Regions from separate parts of the Fictibacillus sp. NRS-1165 genome, predicted to be linked through region 2. Evidence: riboswitches for the same ligand, from Rfam matches in the RefSeq annotation. Region 2 holds a riboswitch; the other holds the start of a gene.

Region 1 (6,846 bases), on a different contig from region 2:
CTATCAGCCTGCCTTATTTAAAGTTTTGGTAAGGTTCTTCTGAATCTTCTCCTGGATCGTCATGCGTAGTATGAGCACCGGGATATTGGCGTTCCATTCCGGCATGAAGATTTTTATACTCATAATTAAAGGCACTGTAATACCGCTGATTTTCTTTCCAGGGAGTGGATTTGCCGAGCTTCGCATTGATCGGTGATCCGTAGGGCCCTTCAGGAAAGTCCTCAGGCAGGACATAGCGCCTTCCGGTTTCCACATTGGAGAAATCTGTATACGTTTCTTTATCCTTGTTATACAAAGTAACCATTCCCTTCAGGCAGGTGAAGGATAGAAGATACTCTATCCTTTTTTTAAACTGCCCAGGGTTCGGCTTTTTTTGTGTGGGTAATTTTTCCGCTCATTATAAGGTTTCGTAAAGGAACTCCCGAAGCTCCTGTGCGTCTTCCTCACTAAGCTGAAAAACATGCTCCAAGTAGCCCTCTTCCGCAAGGTCATCTTCTCCTATGATGGAAAAACGGCTTCCCTGCAGATCAAGTATCAGGCTTTTTCCGTAATGCCTTCCTGTTTTAACGATGGCGAGGTCAAATCGGGTATTCGTTCCCATAAAACTTACGAAACGCGTCTCAGATTTTTCCGTATCGTCATATAGAAAAAAGCGTTCTTCTGCCACATTCAGTCCTCCTTGCCGCAAGGGCTTTTCCCTTTTACTTTTTCATGATAGCAGACAACTCTTTAGAAGAAAATAGGCCGGTGCTTTCGTTGTTCCCTTTACTTTTTGTGATAAACTAAAAAGGACTATGCAAAATGACAAGGCAGGGTGAGACCTATGTATTTCGTTGACAGAAAAAAGATTGAACACCACTTGGAATATCTGGAATTTCTGCTTGAACAGGCAAAAAAACTGGCCGGGAAGGAAAGTGATGCTGAAAAACTGGCACTTGAGCGGGCAGCACATGTAATCATTGAAAGCATGATTGATGTAGGCAATTCGATGATTGACGGTTTTATTATGAGAGACCCAGGCAGTTATGAAGACATATTGGACATCCTTGAAGACGAAAAAGTCATCAGTGCAGAAAATGCTGAACGATTAAAAAAGGTGATAGCATTGCGAAAAATGCTTGTTCAGCAATTCGCGAGTGTCAGCCACAAAGAAATATCTGAAGTTCTTATAGAAAATGCAGGATCGATCGAAAGCTTTCCTTCAGATGTAAGGCGTTACATTGAACAAGAACTGGGACCTGTTTCTGCTTTCCTCCCCGACGATCAGCAGAACTAACAGAGCAATTGTATTTCTAAACATTTTTGTTTAGAATGTACTTTTGCTAGCAAATGCTGTAAGATAATGGTAAGGAAGGTGATGATTTATGGCTATGGCTAACAACACCTCTACCCGTTCAGAAATCATTCATATGCTTAAGCGCTATAGAAAGTTAACGGTTACTGAAATGGCCGGCCGTCTTGGCATTACAGAGATGGCTGTAAGGCGCCACTTAAATACATTAGAGAGAGACAGACTCGTTGAATCCACCCTGGTCCGCCAGGCAATGGGACGGCCGCTGAATGTGTATCAGCTTTCCGAAACTGCGGACGAACAATTTCCACGCAATTATTCCGGACTGACCGTTGAGTTTATGAGAGACATTCAGGAGATTGCCGGTGAAAAAGCTGTGCAGGAACTTTTTGTCCGCCGTGAAAACCGCTTAAATGAAAAGTATAAGAAACGGATGGAGAACAAAAGCTTCGAGCAAAAAGTGGCTGAACTAGCCGATATTCAAAATGAAGCCGGCTATATGGTCGAATGGGAAAAAACAGACAACGGCCAATATGAATTAAAAGAATTTAATTGCCCGATCGCAAAAGTGGCAAACGAATATCAGCATGCCTGTTCATGTGAGCTTTCTTTGTTCCAGAGAATGCTTGGTACAGACCATGTGGAACGCACTGAATGCCTTGCAAAAGGCGGCTCGTATTGCAAATATTTGATTTCCGAAGAGAAGAACGCTTAAAACCCTACTGGCTGATCGGCCAATAGGGTTTATTTTTTATTGGATTTTTAAAATTCATCCGCCCTTCATTCTGGCCTTCTGTTGTTGTTCTAAAGACTTCAGGAAGTTATGTGCACATCGGTTCCACCAGTAAGGCCTGAAACTGCCATAGAGCCTCCCTATTGAACGGAACTGAGTAGATACTCAAAAGTATACTGTCTCCGGCAGGATCGGCCGCTTTTGCCCAGCGCTGTGTGGTTTGGGCTGATTGGAATAAGACAAAAGCTTCGTTCGATAATAAAAGTGGCCATTTCGATAATAAAAAGATCAGGCGATCCTCTCTCTGCCTGATCCTTTTAGAGGAAAACGATACAAAAGGGCAGCAACTGAGGCTTTTCCGGCAAAATACGAATGATTTTGAGTTAATTTACATCGAGAGGGATATTTCCGCCTTAATTGGTTTGAAAAAGTGGCATATTTACTCGCAAAATAGCTCCACCACAGAATTTATGTTCAAATGTACGGATGTATGTCCAAAAATTGCGACTTTATGTACAGAAGATCGGAATTATGTTCAAAAACTGCCCATTTATGTTCAAAACGTTTATACACGATACCATCCGACAGGATTCGTTGCATTCATTTTTTTCAGGATAATCAAGCAAGCAGCCCTCACTCATCAGGCACCCAACTGGCGAGTCTGCCACTGCATAAACATCACCCAAAAAAACAGCGACCAATACTCTATCTAAATGACATATCATCATTTTTCGTTTCTCAGCTGTATTACCCTTCCGGTATGATTTTAAAAAGTTTTAGAAAAAGGTTGACTTGCATCTTAAAGTTCAGTATTATTCAAACTAACTTAATATTCAGATGTATCTTATCCAGAGAGGTGGAGGGACTGACCCGATGATACCCGGCAACCAGCAGAAATGCATGGTGCTAATTTCAGCAGAACACGCAAATGTTCTGAAAGATGAGAGCCGACGGTGAAAACTGCGACCTCTTCTTTTAGAAGAGGTCTTTTTTATGGCTAACATTTACTCAGATCCTTGCCGCTGTCTAACAACTACATTTTAAAAGGAGAGATTGAACATGAGTGAAGAAAGAGAATATGGTTTTGAGACGGTTTCATTGCACGAGGGACAAAAGGTAGATCCGACAACAGGTGCAAGGGCCGTTCCTATTTACCAGACAACGTCTTATCAATTCAATAGTACCGAGCACGCAGCCAACCTTTTTGGTTTAAAAGAGTTCGGGAACATCTACAGCCGAATCATGAACCCGACACAGGACGCGTTTGAACAGACGATTGCAAAGCTTGAAGGCGGCGTCGGTGCACTGGCGGTGTCATCCGGCCAGGCGGCGATTACCTATTCGATTTTAAATATAGCGGGAGCAGGGGACGAAATTGTAGCTTCCGGTTCTTTATATGGGGGAACATATAACCTGTTTGCCAACACACTGCCGAAGCTCGGCGTCAACTTTAAATTTGCTGAAGTAGATAACCTTCAGTCTTTCCGAGATGCTATTACTGAAAAGACAAAAGCCGTTTACATCGAGACGATCGGGAATCCGAAAATTGATGTGGCAGATATCTCAGCCATTGCAGAAATTGCGCATGAAGCAGGGGTTCCGCTTATCGTGGACAATACGTTTGCCACACCTTACCTTTGCCGTCCAATCGAGCATGGAGCCGACATCGTCGTTCACTCTGCTACCAAATTCATTGGCGGACATGGAACATCCATTGGCGGATTAATCATAGATTCCGGTAAGTTTGACTGGACGAACGGAAAATTTCCCGGACTTACGGAGCCGGATGAAAGCTATAATGGCGTCGTTTATACAGAAGCAGTCGGACCGCTTGCCTATATTATCAAAGCTCGTGTCCAATTGCTCAGGGATCTCGGATCTTGCGTTTCGCCGTTTAACTCGTTCCTCTTTATTCAAGGGCTTGAAACACTTGCGCTGCGTGTTGAACGTCACAGTGAAAATGCACTGAAGGTGGCAAAATACTTAAAAGAACACCCTGCTGTGGACTGGGTGAACTATCCGGGACTGGAAGACAATGAGTACCATGAGCTAGCGCAAAAGTACCTGCCTAAAGGATCTGGAGCGATTCTCACGTTTGGTGTAAAGGGCGGAGTAGAAGAAGGAAGAAAGCTCATTGAAAGTGTCAAGCTATTTTCTCACTTGGCAAACGTCGGGGATTCTAAGTCATTGATTATCCATCCGGCAAGCACTACACATCAGCAGCTCACCGAAGAAGAGCAGCGCAGAGCTGGAGTATCGCCTGAGATGGTACGGCTATCGATCGGCATTGAAACGATCGATGATATCATCTATGATCTGGAGCAGGCACTTGCGGTGATCAGTCCGGTTCCAAGCGGCCAGTAACGGGCTATGCAATCCATTCCCTTTCTACTATACCTAGGGACAAGTTTGTGCCTTTTAGGAAGGGATGATAGGAATGGCTGTAAGGAAGCTTGAGCATATAGGAATAATGGTTGAAAACGTGGAAGAATCGATTTCCTTTACTTGGATGTGATTAAACGAATGAACCACAGCAATCCGGCAAACGAGCTTGTATTCTTGAATCTGGAAGGGGAGATTCTGCTGGAGCTGGTGGCAGGCATGACAGACAGCTGGCTGAAGAAGGAAAAGTGAATCATGTGGCGTTTACTGTAGATGATCTCCCGAAAGAGATAATGGAGCTGAAGAAACAAAGTGTCCGGTTTGCCCAAGATCAGGTGACATCGTTGCCGGATGGTTCACAGTATATTTTCTTCTATGGTCCTGACCGTGAGAGAATTGAATATTTTCAGCCAGGAGCACCGGATTAAAAACCAGGAGGAACCCCCTCCTGGTTTTTATCTGGACCAAAAAGCAAAGTGAACAGAGAGACAAGCAATTTAAATTTTTGTTAGGATGGCCCCATTTTTGGTACACTAACCTGTGAATGAAAAAAGGAGTTTGTGGAATGAAAACTTATAAAGGTTATTTAATTGATCTGGATGGAACGATGTACAGAGGAAAGGAACGGATTGAAGAGGCGGTGCAATTCGTTCAGGAACTTAACAGGAGAGGCCTTCCGTATCTTTTTGTGACGAATAACTCATCAAAAACGAAGGAAGACGTGGCTTCTGTTCTGCACAACTTTGAAATTCCGGCCACTTCAGATCATGTGTACACGACAAGCATGGCTACTGCCAACTATATTGAAAAAATCAAACGTGACGCAACTGTGTATTGCATCGGAGAAGAAGGAATCCGGCAGGCATTATTGGAAAAAGGCTTCATCCTTACTGAGGAGCAGCCTGATTTTGTCGTCATGGGAATCGACCGTTCGATCAACTATGAAAAATTAACGATCGCGTGTCTTGCAGTAAGGAATGGGGCGAGGTTTATTTCCACGAACGGAGATATTGCTCTGCCTACTGAAAGAGGCCTGCTGCCTGGAAACGGCTCGCTGACTTCTGTAGTGGCTGTTTCCACACGGGTACAACCAACCTTTATTGGTAAGCCGGAAGCGATTATTATGGAGATGGCACTCGAAGAGCTTGGCACAGCGAAGGAAGATACCCTGATGATCGGCGACAATTATGATACTGATATTTTAGCTGGAATACGTTCCGGCCTCGATACACTTCTTGTTCACACTGGAGTCACCCAGAAAGAGCATCTTGGCCAAGTTGATGTTCAACCGACCTATACGGTGAATGGATTGGATGAATGGAAAGCATTTGAATAAAAGGAACACTGCCCCCCTCATTGTGAGCATGTCTGACAATAGGGGGCAGTTCCTTTTCCATAAAGCCCGTTTTCATCATTAAGATGCTTCAAACCCGGGGCCTCATTCAGTATTGGCTGCACGGTGGGCAAGACGGCTGGATGCCGCAGCGGCAATCGCACCGACGATATCATCCAGGAACGTGTTTACTTTTCCTGTGGACTTATCGTTCAATTTTTCAAGGATTCCCGGTTTTTGTTTATCAATGAATCCGTAGTTTGTAAAACCGATGGATCCGTATATGTTAACGATGGAAAGTGCAATAATTTCATCAATGCCATACAAACTCTCATCTCGTTCCAGGATTTCCTGAAGAGGGCCTTCCAGCACCTTTTTCTCGGCGAGTATGTCAAGCTGAACCCCGGTCAATATGGCATTTTGCACCTCACGCTTTGCTACGACCCGTTCCACATTTTGGAGGCAGACAGATAAATCAAGGTCAGGATGGTAAGGCACCTGAAGAAAATAAACAAGTTCCGCGATATCCTTTAAAGTTACGCCCCGTTCATTTAGAAGGCGCATAGCTGTTTCCTCAACATTCTCTACCTTTTTCTCTCTCATATAGTTCTCCTTATCTTTCACGACGTTAAGCTTTTTATAGTATATGTGTCCAGACCTAACTTATGAGTCCACCCAAAATTTAATAACCATCATAGGTGTTGGGTCATAGACTATAATTATTGAAGGAGTTGGGGTGAGGCTATGTTCGAGAGGGATATTTATCATCATTACCAATTGTATTGTGAAGACAAGAGAAACATCAGCGGATATCGTTATTTTGTTTCTGGAGGAGAACAATATTTGGTTGTGCCGCAGAAAAAGATTACGATTGACCGGATTGAAGAGATTGTTTATTTCAGCGATTACTTAAGATACAAGGGGGAGACAGGGATTGCGGATCTTTTTCCTACAATGACGAACCTGCCCAATGCCAATATTGAGGGGGAGGCCATCCTCTTATTTAAAATTGAAAAATCAGAGCGCACGGCCTCTGAAAAACGGCAGCTGGGCGAAGAACTTGCCGCCTTTCATAAGAACGGAAGGGAGCTTCCTCCTCCGCCGGCC
Region 2 (6,846 bases):
CTCTGATGTAATATGTATGCGTTTTCATTAAGTATTCATAATTTTATCATTTTTTGTCGAAGAAGCCAAAAACAATTTTTTCTAATTCTTTTGATAACTCAGCATATAGTCATTCACCGCCTTCCCAATAAGCGACAGAGCTTGTCTCCCCTCCGCTTCGTCAGGAAGGTTATTGGTAAGCACTGCTGCATATATCTTCGTTTCTTTTAAAGTGAAGATGCCAGCATCGTGCTCAACTCCTTCCAGTTCTCCCGTCTTGTTCGCTATCATGATCGTTTCTTCATCCATGTAAGCAGGCAGCTTATACCGAAACTGCTGATTTTGAAGGATCTGCAGAATGGCTTTCCTGCTCTCTTCCTTAAGCATCCTTCCGCGTCCGATCTCCTTCAGCAGAAGAATGACATCTCTTGCGGAAGTAAAGTTGTTCTTTCCTTGCTTTACCGCTTCAAAATCCATGAGCCTGCGACCGAGCACTGTCTTGCTGCAGCCCATTTCAGCCAGCAGCGCATTAATTCTGTCCATACCCGTTCTTTCAATCATGATGTTGGCTGCCATATTGTCAGAAACCGTAATCATCAACATGAGAACGTCTGCCAAAGTGACGGTTGCCTCACGGGATAAGAGATGCAGAACCCCGGCTCCTCCAGCTTTTCCTTCTTGATGTAATGAAATTTTGGAAGAGAGATCAATGAGCTTTTGTTCTGCCAGGCGGGAAGACTCCATTAAGATCGGTATCTTAATGAGGCTTGCCGCAGGAAAAATATCATCATCCCTATACTCAATATGCCCCTCTTTCGTTTCGATCCTGTAGGCATAATCTCCATTGTGAGCTTCTATAATACCATTTACCCTGCTATTCAGTTCATTTAACTTCATTCCGTGCTCCTTTCTTTCCGGGCATTATATATTTGTATTTTGCAGAGATTGGCGCGTATTCTGTTCGAACCTCCCACTACTAGCCTTCTTTTTCCGGGCAAAAAACTCCTTCCCGGACAGCAAGAAAAAGGAGCGCACCTACTTAGCGCTCCTTCTTTATTTCTTCTGATCGTCCTGTTCTTCGCTTTGGCTCATATCATTCTCGTCGTTATCTTCATTGATATTGATCATATACGCACAGGCATCTGAGCAGTCACCGAACGCCACAACCGCTCCAACCGATTTGGTGTTGGCTGTATGGCTGTTCTGGATGGTTGTTCCGATATCGAGGTTACCGTTTTGAGTCATACCGTTTATGATGATCTTTCCGATTTTAAAAGAATAACGCAATTCTGTTCCATCCTTTTCGCTCTTTACCTACAGTGTATGGCTTGAACAAAAAGGTGATTGGACAGACCAACTCGTTTACCTAAAAACAGGCGGACATGATTTACGGCTGGGCAACGACTGGAGCTGACGGGTTCGCTACCTGGCCCTGATCGCTGATATCCGGATCGAGGTTGCTGTTCACCATGAATCCGGTGGAAGGAGAAAAATCTCCAAGAGAAACCGTAGAACCAACTGACTTTGTGTTGGCTGTATGGCTGTTATGGACGGTAGGGCCGATATCTATGTTACCGTTCATGGTCACACCGTTTGTTTTAATATTAAATATATTGAACAGATAGGGCATGCAGAGACCTCCCTTCTTTTTCTCAACTTTATCCCGGCTGATTGTTGAATGCTGTATCCGCATTTCCGTATTCGTTTTGATCATTGATGTCAGGATCGTATACCATGTTCTTCATCATGGCTTCAGCCGGTGAATGATCCCCTACTGAACTGTTGTCCCCATTGGATTTTGTGTTGGCTGTGTGGCTGTTATGAAAGGTTGATCCCAGATTCAGTGAACTGTTGCTCGCCAGACTGTTTATCTTTAAATAATAAATATTAACCATGCACGGCATTGTGATCCCCACCTTTAAAAGTGTTGGTGTAGTGTATGATAAATGTCCCTTAAAGGTGAAAAAGGGATGTTCCCGGTCAACATCTCCATATTACGATTTGAAAAAGCTATTGAAATCTTCCAACAATTATTGTAAGGTATAGAGAACTAATTTTATAGTAATTTGGTTTCTTATCCAGAGAGGTTAAGGGAATGGCCCGTTGACACCTCAGCAACCTTCAGCTCAAAAGCTGAAAAGGTGCTAAGTCCAACAAGTTCGATATGAACTTGAAAGATAAGAAGAATGACCTCGAAATTTTCAAAGTCTTCTTCTTTAAGAAGGCTTTTTTTATTTTTATTGGGCCGCTGGAAGATACCGAACCAACAGGAGGACCGTGTTATGGGATTATTAAAAGATCTGGAAGACAAAATATTAATTGCTGATGGAGCCATGGGAACGCTTCTATACTCATATGGGACGGACTGCTGTTTCGAACAGCTGAACCTGACCCATCCTGAACAGATTCAGTCCATCCATCAGGCCTACATTCAGGCTGGTGCACATGTGATACAGACCAATACTTACAGCGCCAACTATATTAAACTGCAAAGATATGGTTTGGAGGAGCAAGTGAAAGATCTGAACAGTGCCGCTGTGAAACTTGCAAAAAAAGCAGCTGCGAATGGAGAGTATGTTCTGGGGACAATCGGAGGAATCCGTGGAACCGGTCCAAGCTCGCTTTCAATTGAAGAAATTAAGAGAAGCTTCCGGGAACAGCTCTACTGTCTGCTGTTGGAAGGTGTAGACGGCCTGCTATTGGAGACCTTTTACGATCTGGAGGAACTCGAAACCGTACTCGAAATTACACGAAGCCAGACCAGTGTCCCGATCATCTCACAGATTTCCCTGCAGGAAGTCGGAGTGTTAAACGACAGGACGCCTATCAACACTGCGATTAGACGCCTTGAAGACTTAGGAGCAGATGTCGTTGGGCTCAACTGCCGCCTTGGCCCTTTTCATATGATCAAGACGCTCGAAGAAGTGGAGATTCCGAAGCACGCCTTCCTTTCCGCATATCCAAATGCCAGTCTTCCTTCTTATGTCGATGGAAAGTTTCAGTATGAAGGAGACGCCGAGTATTTTAAAAACAGTGCTTTACTGTTCAGAGAACAGGGTATCCGCCTGCTCGGAGGCTGCTGTGGTACGACGCCAGCTCATATTGAAGCATTCTCCAAAGAACTGCATGGACTGCAGCCGATTACTGAAAAAGTAGTTAAAAAGAGGCCGGAGCCAGTTGCCGTTCGTGAGGCAGGACAAAAGCCTGAGATTTCCCTGCCTGGCATTTTAAAGGAGAGGCGATCAGTGATCGTGGAGCTCGACCCTCCCCGAAAGCTCGATACTTCCCTTTTCTTTGAAGGCGCGAAGGCATTAAAAGAAGCCGGTGCAGATGCGATTACACTTGCAGACAACTCTTTGGCATCTCCAAGGATCTGCAATACTTCCCTTTCTTCATTGGCGAAAGCTCAGACAGGCGTCCAGCCCATCGTCCATCTCGCTTGCCGGGACCGGAATATCATCGGCCTTCAATCCCATTTAATGGGGCTTCATACACTCGGTCTGCACGATATCCTGGCGATTACGGGTGATCCGGCAAAGGTCGGCGATTTCCCTGGAGCCTCCAGTGTCTATGACGTTACTTCCATCGAACTGATTAAAATGATCAAACAGTTCAACGAAGGTGTCTCTCTTTCCGGAAAAGATTTGGGGCAGAAAACACAATTCACAGTTGGGGCTGCCTTTAACCCGAATGTAAAGTCACTTGAACGTGCGGTTCAGCGGGCTGAGAAGAAAATAGAAAGCGGGGCGGATTACTTTATCAGCCAGCCGGTCTACTCTGAAGAGAAACTGCTGGAGTTCCACGATGCCGTCAAAGGTTTGCCGGTTCCGTTCTACGTTGGCATCATGCCTCTCACGTCCAGCCGCAATGCCGACTTTCTGCATTATGAGGTGCCGGGCATCAAACTGACGGATCAGATACGTGAACGCATGGCAACGTTTAAAGATGATCCGGTATCTGCAGCAAGGGAAGGGCTTCAGATCTCAAAATCACTGATTGATGCAGCTTCTGAGCTGTTTAACGGCATTTATTTGATCACCCCTTTTATGAGATTCGAACTGACAGCTGAACTGACACAATATGCCTACGAAATTGACCGCCAACAAACAAGGAGGATTCAGAATGTCTAATCATACCCTTCAACAGCAGCTTAAGAAAAAAATACTGATCATGGACGGGGCGATGGGCACCATTCTCCAGCAGGCTAATCTGACTGCCGAAGATTTTGGCGGCGAAGACCTGGAAGGCTGCAACGAGAACCTTAACTTTACCCGTCCGGATGTAATCCTCGATGTTCATCTTCAATATTTACACGCAGGTGCCGACATCATAGAGACAAATACATTCGGCGCCACTGATCTTGTACTCGACGAATACGGAATCGGCTATAAAGCGTATGAAACGAATAAAAAGGCAGCTGAAATTGCACGGGAAGCTGTTAACCAAGTATCAACGCCAGACTGGCCGAGGTTTGTAGCCGGGGCAATGGGACCGACTACGAAAACCTTGAGTGTAACAGGCGGAGCTACGTTTGAAGGGCTGACCGCTTCGTATGAAGAACAGGCAAAGGGACTCCTTGACGGAGGTGCCGACCTTCTTCTTCTTGAAACGAGCCAGGATATGCTCAACGTCAAAGCCGGTTTTATCGGTATCAAACGAGCGTTTAAATCCGCCGGAAAAGAAGTCCCACTTATGGTGTCAGGCACCATCGAGCCGATGGGAACGACGCTGGCGGGCCAGTCCATTGAAGCTTTCTATATCTCCCTGGAGCACATGAAGCCTTTGGCAGTTGGCTTAAACTGTGCGACCGGGCCGGAATTCATGACCGACCATATCCGCTCGCTCTCCGCCCTCTCCCTTTCCGCGGTCAGCTGTTATCCGAACGCCGGCCTTCCGGATGAAGACGGTAACTACCATGAGACACCGGAGACCCTTGCAAAGAAAATCAGTGCTTTTGCCGCTGAAGGCTGGCTGAACATCGCAGGCGGTTGCTGTGGTACAACCCCTGATCATATCAGGGCCATCTCCGAAGCGTTAAAGCCACTGAAGCCGAGGACTGTCCCTGAAAGCCATTCCCATACCGTATCAGGGATTGAACCGCTGATCTATGATGATCCTTCCATGCGCCCGTTGATGGTCGGTGAGCGCACCAACGTGATCGGTTCACGTAAATTTAAGCGGCTCATTGCAGAAGGAAAGTTTGAAGAAGCAGCTGAGATCGCCCGCGCTCAAGTAAAAAAAGGTGCTCACGTTATCGATATCTGCCTTGCCGACCCAGACCGCGAAGAGCTGGAGGACATGGAAAACTTTATTAAAGAAGCGGTAAAAAAGGTAAAAGTTCCTCTTGTGATCGATTCTACGGATGATGAAGTACTGGAGAAAGCGCTGAAATACTCTCAAGGAAAAGCCATCATCAACTCGATTAATCTGGAGGACGGTGAGGAGCGGTTTGAAAAAGTCGCCCCCATCATCTCCCGTTACGGAGCCGCGGTAGTTGTGGGAACGATCGATGAAAAAGGCATGGGGGTAACAACCGGCCGTAAGCTTGAAATTGCCAAACGATCCTATGATCTTCTTGTCAATAAGTACGGCATCACTCCGAGCGATATTATTTTTGACCCTCTCGTCTTCCCTGTCGGTACAGGAGACGAACAGTATATCGGTTCCGCTAACGCGACGGTGGAAAGCTTGAGAAAGCTGAAAGAAACGTTCCCTGAATGCCAAACGATTCTTGGCATCAGCAACGTTTCGTTCGGTCTCCCTCCTGTCGGGCGGGAAGTTTTAAATGCTGTGTACCTGTATTCCTGTACGCAGGCGGGTCTGGATTACGCGATCGTAAATACGGAAAAGCTGGAGCGCTACGCTTCTATTCCTGAAGAAGAAGTAGAAATGGCAAAAGCCTTGCTGTTTGAGACGACTGATGAAAATTTGGCTGCATTTACGGAATTCTACCGCGGCAAGAAAAAAGAGGCAAAAACGCCTGTCGTGGAACTTCCTCTTGACGAACGCCTCGCTTTTTATGTTGTCGAAGGGACGAAGGAAGGGCTCATTCCTGATCTGGATCTTGCACTGTCTCAGTATGATGCGCCATTAGAGATTATAAACGGGCCGCTTATGGCAGGAATGGAGGAAGTCGGACGGCTCTTTAACGATAATCAGCTCATTGTAGCTGAGGTTCTGCAGAGCGCCGAAGTCATGAAAACCGCCGTCGCCCACCTTGAGCCCCATATGGAGAGCAGCGGAGCGGTCAGCACAAAGGGCAAGGTGTTACTTGCCACAGTGAAAGGGGATGTCCATGATATCGGCAAAAACCTCGTCGATATCATCCTCGGCAACAATGGCTATGAAGTCGTCGATCTTGGGATCAAAGTAACTTCGCAGGAGTTGATTCAAGCCATACAGAAGGAGAATCCGGATGTAGTTGGCCTTTCGGGACTGCTTGTAAAATCTGCCCAGCAGATGGTGCTTACCGCCACCGATTTACGGGAGTCCGGCATATCCGTGCCCATCCTTGTGGGCGGGGCTGCCTTGACCCGTAAGTTTACAGAAAACCGGATCGCCAATGAATACGAGGGTACAGTGCTGTACGCCAAAGATGCCATGGATGGGTTGAGCCTTGCGAATAAGCTTCAAAAAGGAGTGGTGTTTGAAAAGCCCGCTGTGAAGGCAACTCCAGCGGAAGACAAGGAACTTATAGCCTCTCGATCAGGCACTGCGGTTGCAGTACCTGCTAAGGTTCGCCCTTCTGTTGATCAAAGTCTTAAGGTCTTTGTGCCGAAAGATACGGAACGGCATGTGTTTAAGTCGTACCCTTTATCTTCTGTAGTTCCTTATATTAATTTGCAGATGCTCCTCGGTCACCATTTA

Evidence for each region. A riboswitch is a leader RNA that binds a small molecule or an ion and turns the genes downstream of it on or off. The one in region 2 is predicted to bind S-adenosylmethionine.
Region 1: it holds a riboswitch for S-adenosylmethionine, as region 2 does, so the genes downstream of both, ABHN01_RS14290 (homocysteine synthase) here and ABHN01_RS17645 (bifunctional homocysteine S-methyltransferase/methylenetetrahydrofolate reductase) in region 2, are expected to answer to the same signal.

Annotation. Positions count from the first base shown of each region.
Region 1 covers NZ_JBDPNU010000029.1:13,486-20,331, forward strand. Annotated here, with positions in the region: gene ABHN01_RS14270 (hypothetical protein) at 14-304, opposite strand; gene ABHN01_RS14275 (DUF3055 domain-containing protein) at 398-667, opposite strand; gene ABHN01_RS14280 (DUF86 domain-containing protein) at 824-1,276, shown strand; gene ABHN01_RS14285 (helix-turn-helix transcriptional regulator) at 1,365-2,006, shown strand; SAM riboswitch class I at 2,866-2,971, shown strand; gene ABHN01_RS14290 (homocysteine synthase) at 3,084-4,388, shown strand; gene ABHN01_RS14295 (VOC family protein) at 4,655-4,834, shown strand; gene ABHN01_RS14300 (TIGR01457 family HAD-type hydrolase) at 4,972-5,742, shown strand; gene ABHN01_RS14305 (phosphatidylglycerophosphatase A family protein) at 5,845-6,342, opposite strand; gene yutH (spore coat putative kinase YutH) at 6,484-6,846, shown strand, end outside.
Region 2 covers NZ_JBDPNU010000040.1:17,133-23,978, forward strand. Annotated here, with positions in the region: gene ABHN01_RS17625 (serine hydrolase) at 82-876, opposite strand; gene ABHN01_RS17630 (spore germination protein) at 1,033-1,266, opposite strand; gene ABHN01_RS17635 (spore germination protein) at 1,367-1,609, opposite strand; gene ABHN01_RS17640 (spore germination protein) at 1,638-1,883, opposite strand; SAM riboswitch class I at 2,051-2,163, shown strand; gene ABHN01_RS17645 (bifunctional homocysteine S-methyltransferase/methylenetetrahydrofolate reductase) at 2,262-4,109, shown strand; gene metH (methionine synthase) at 4,102-6,846, shown strand, end outside.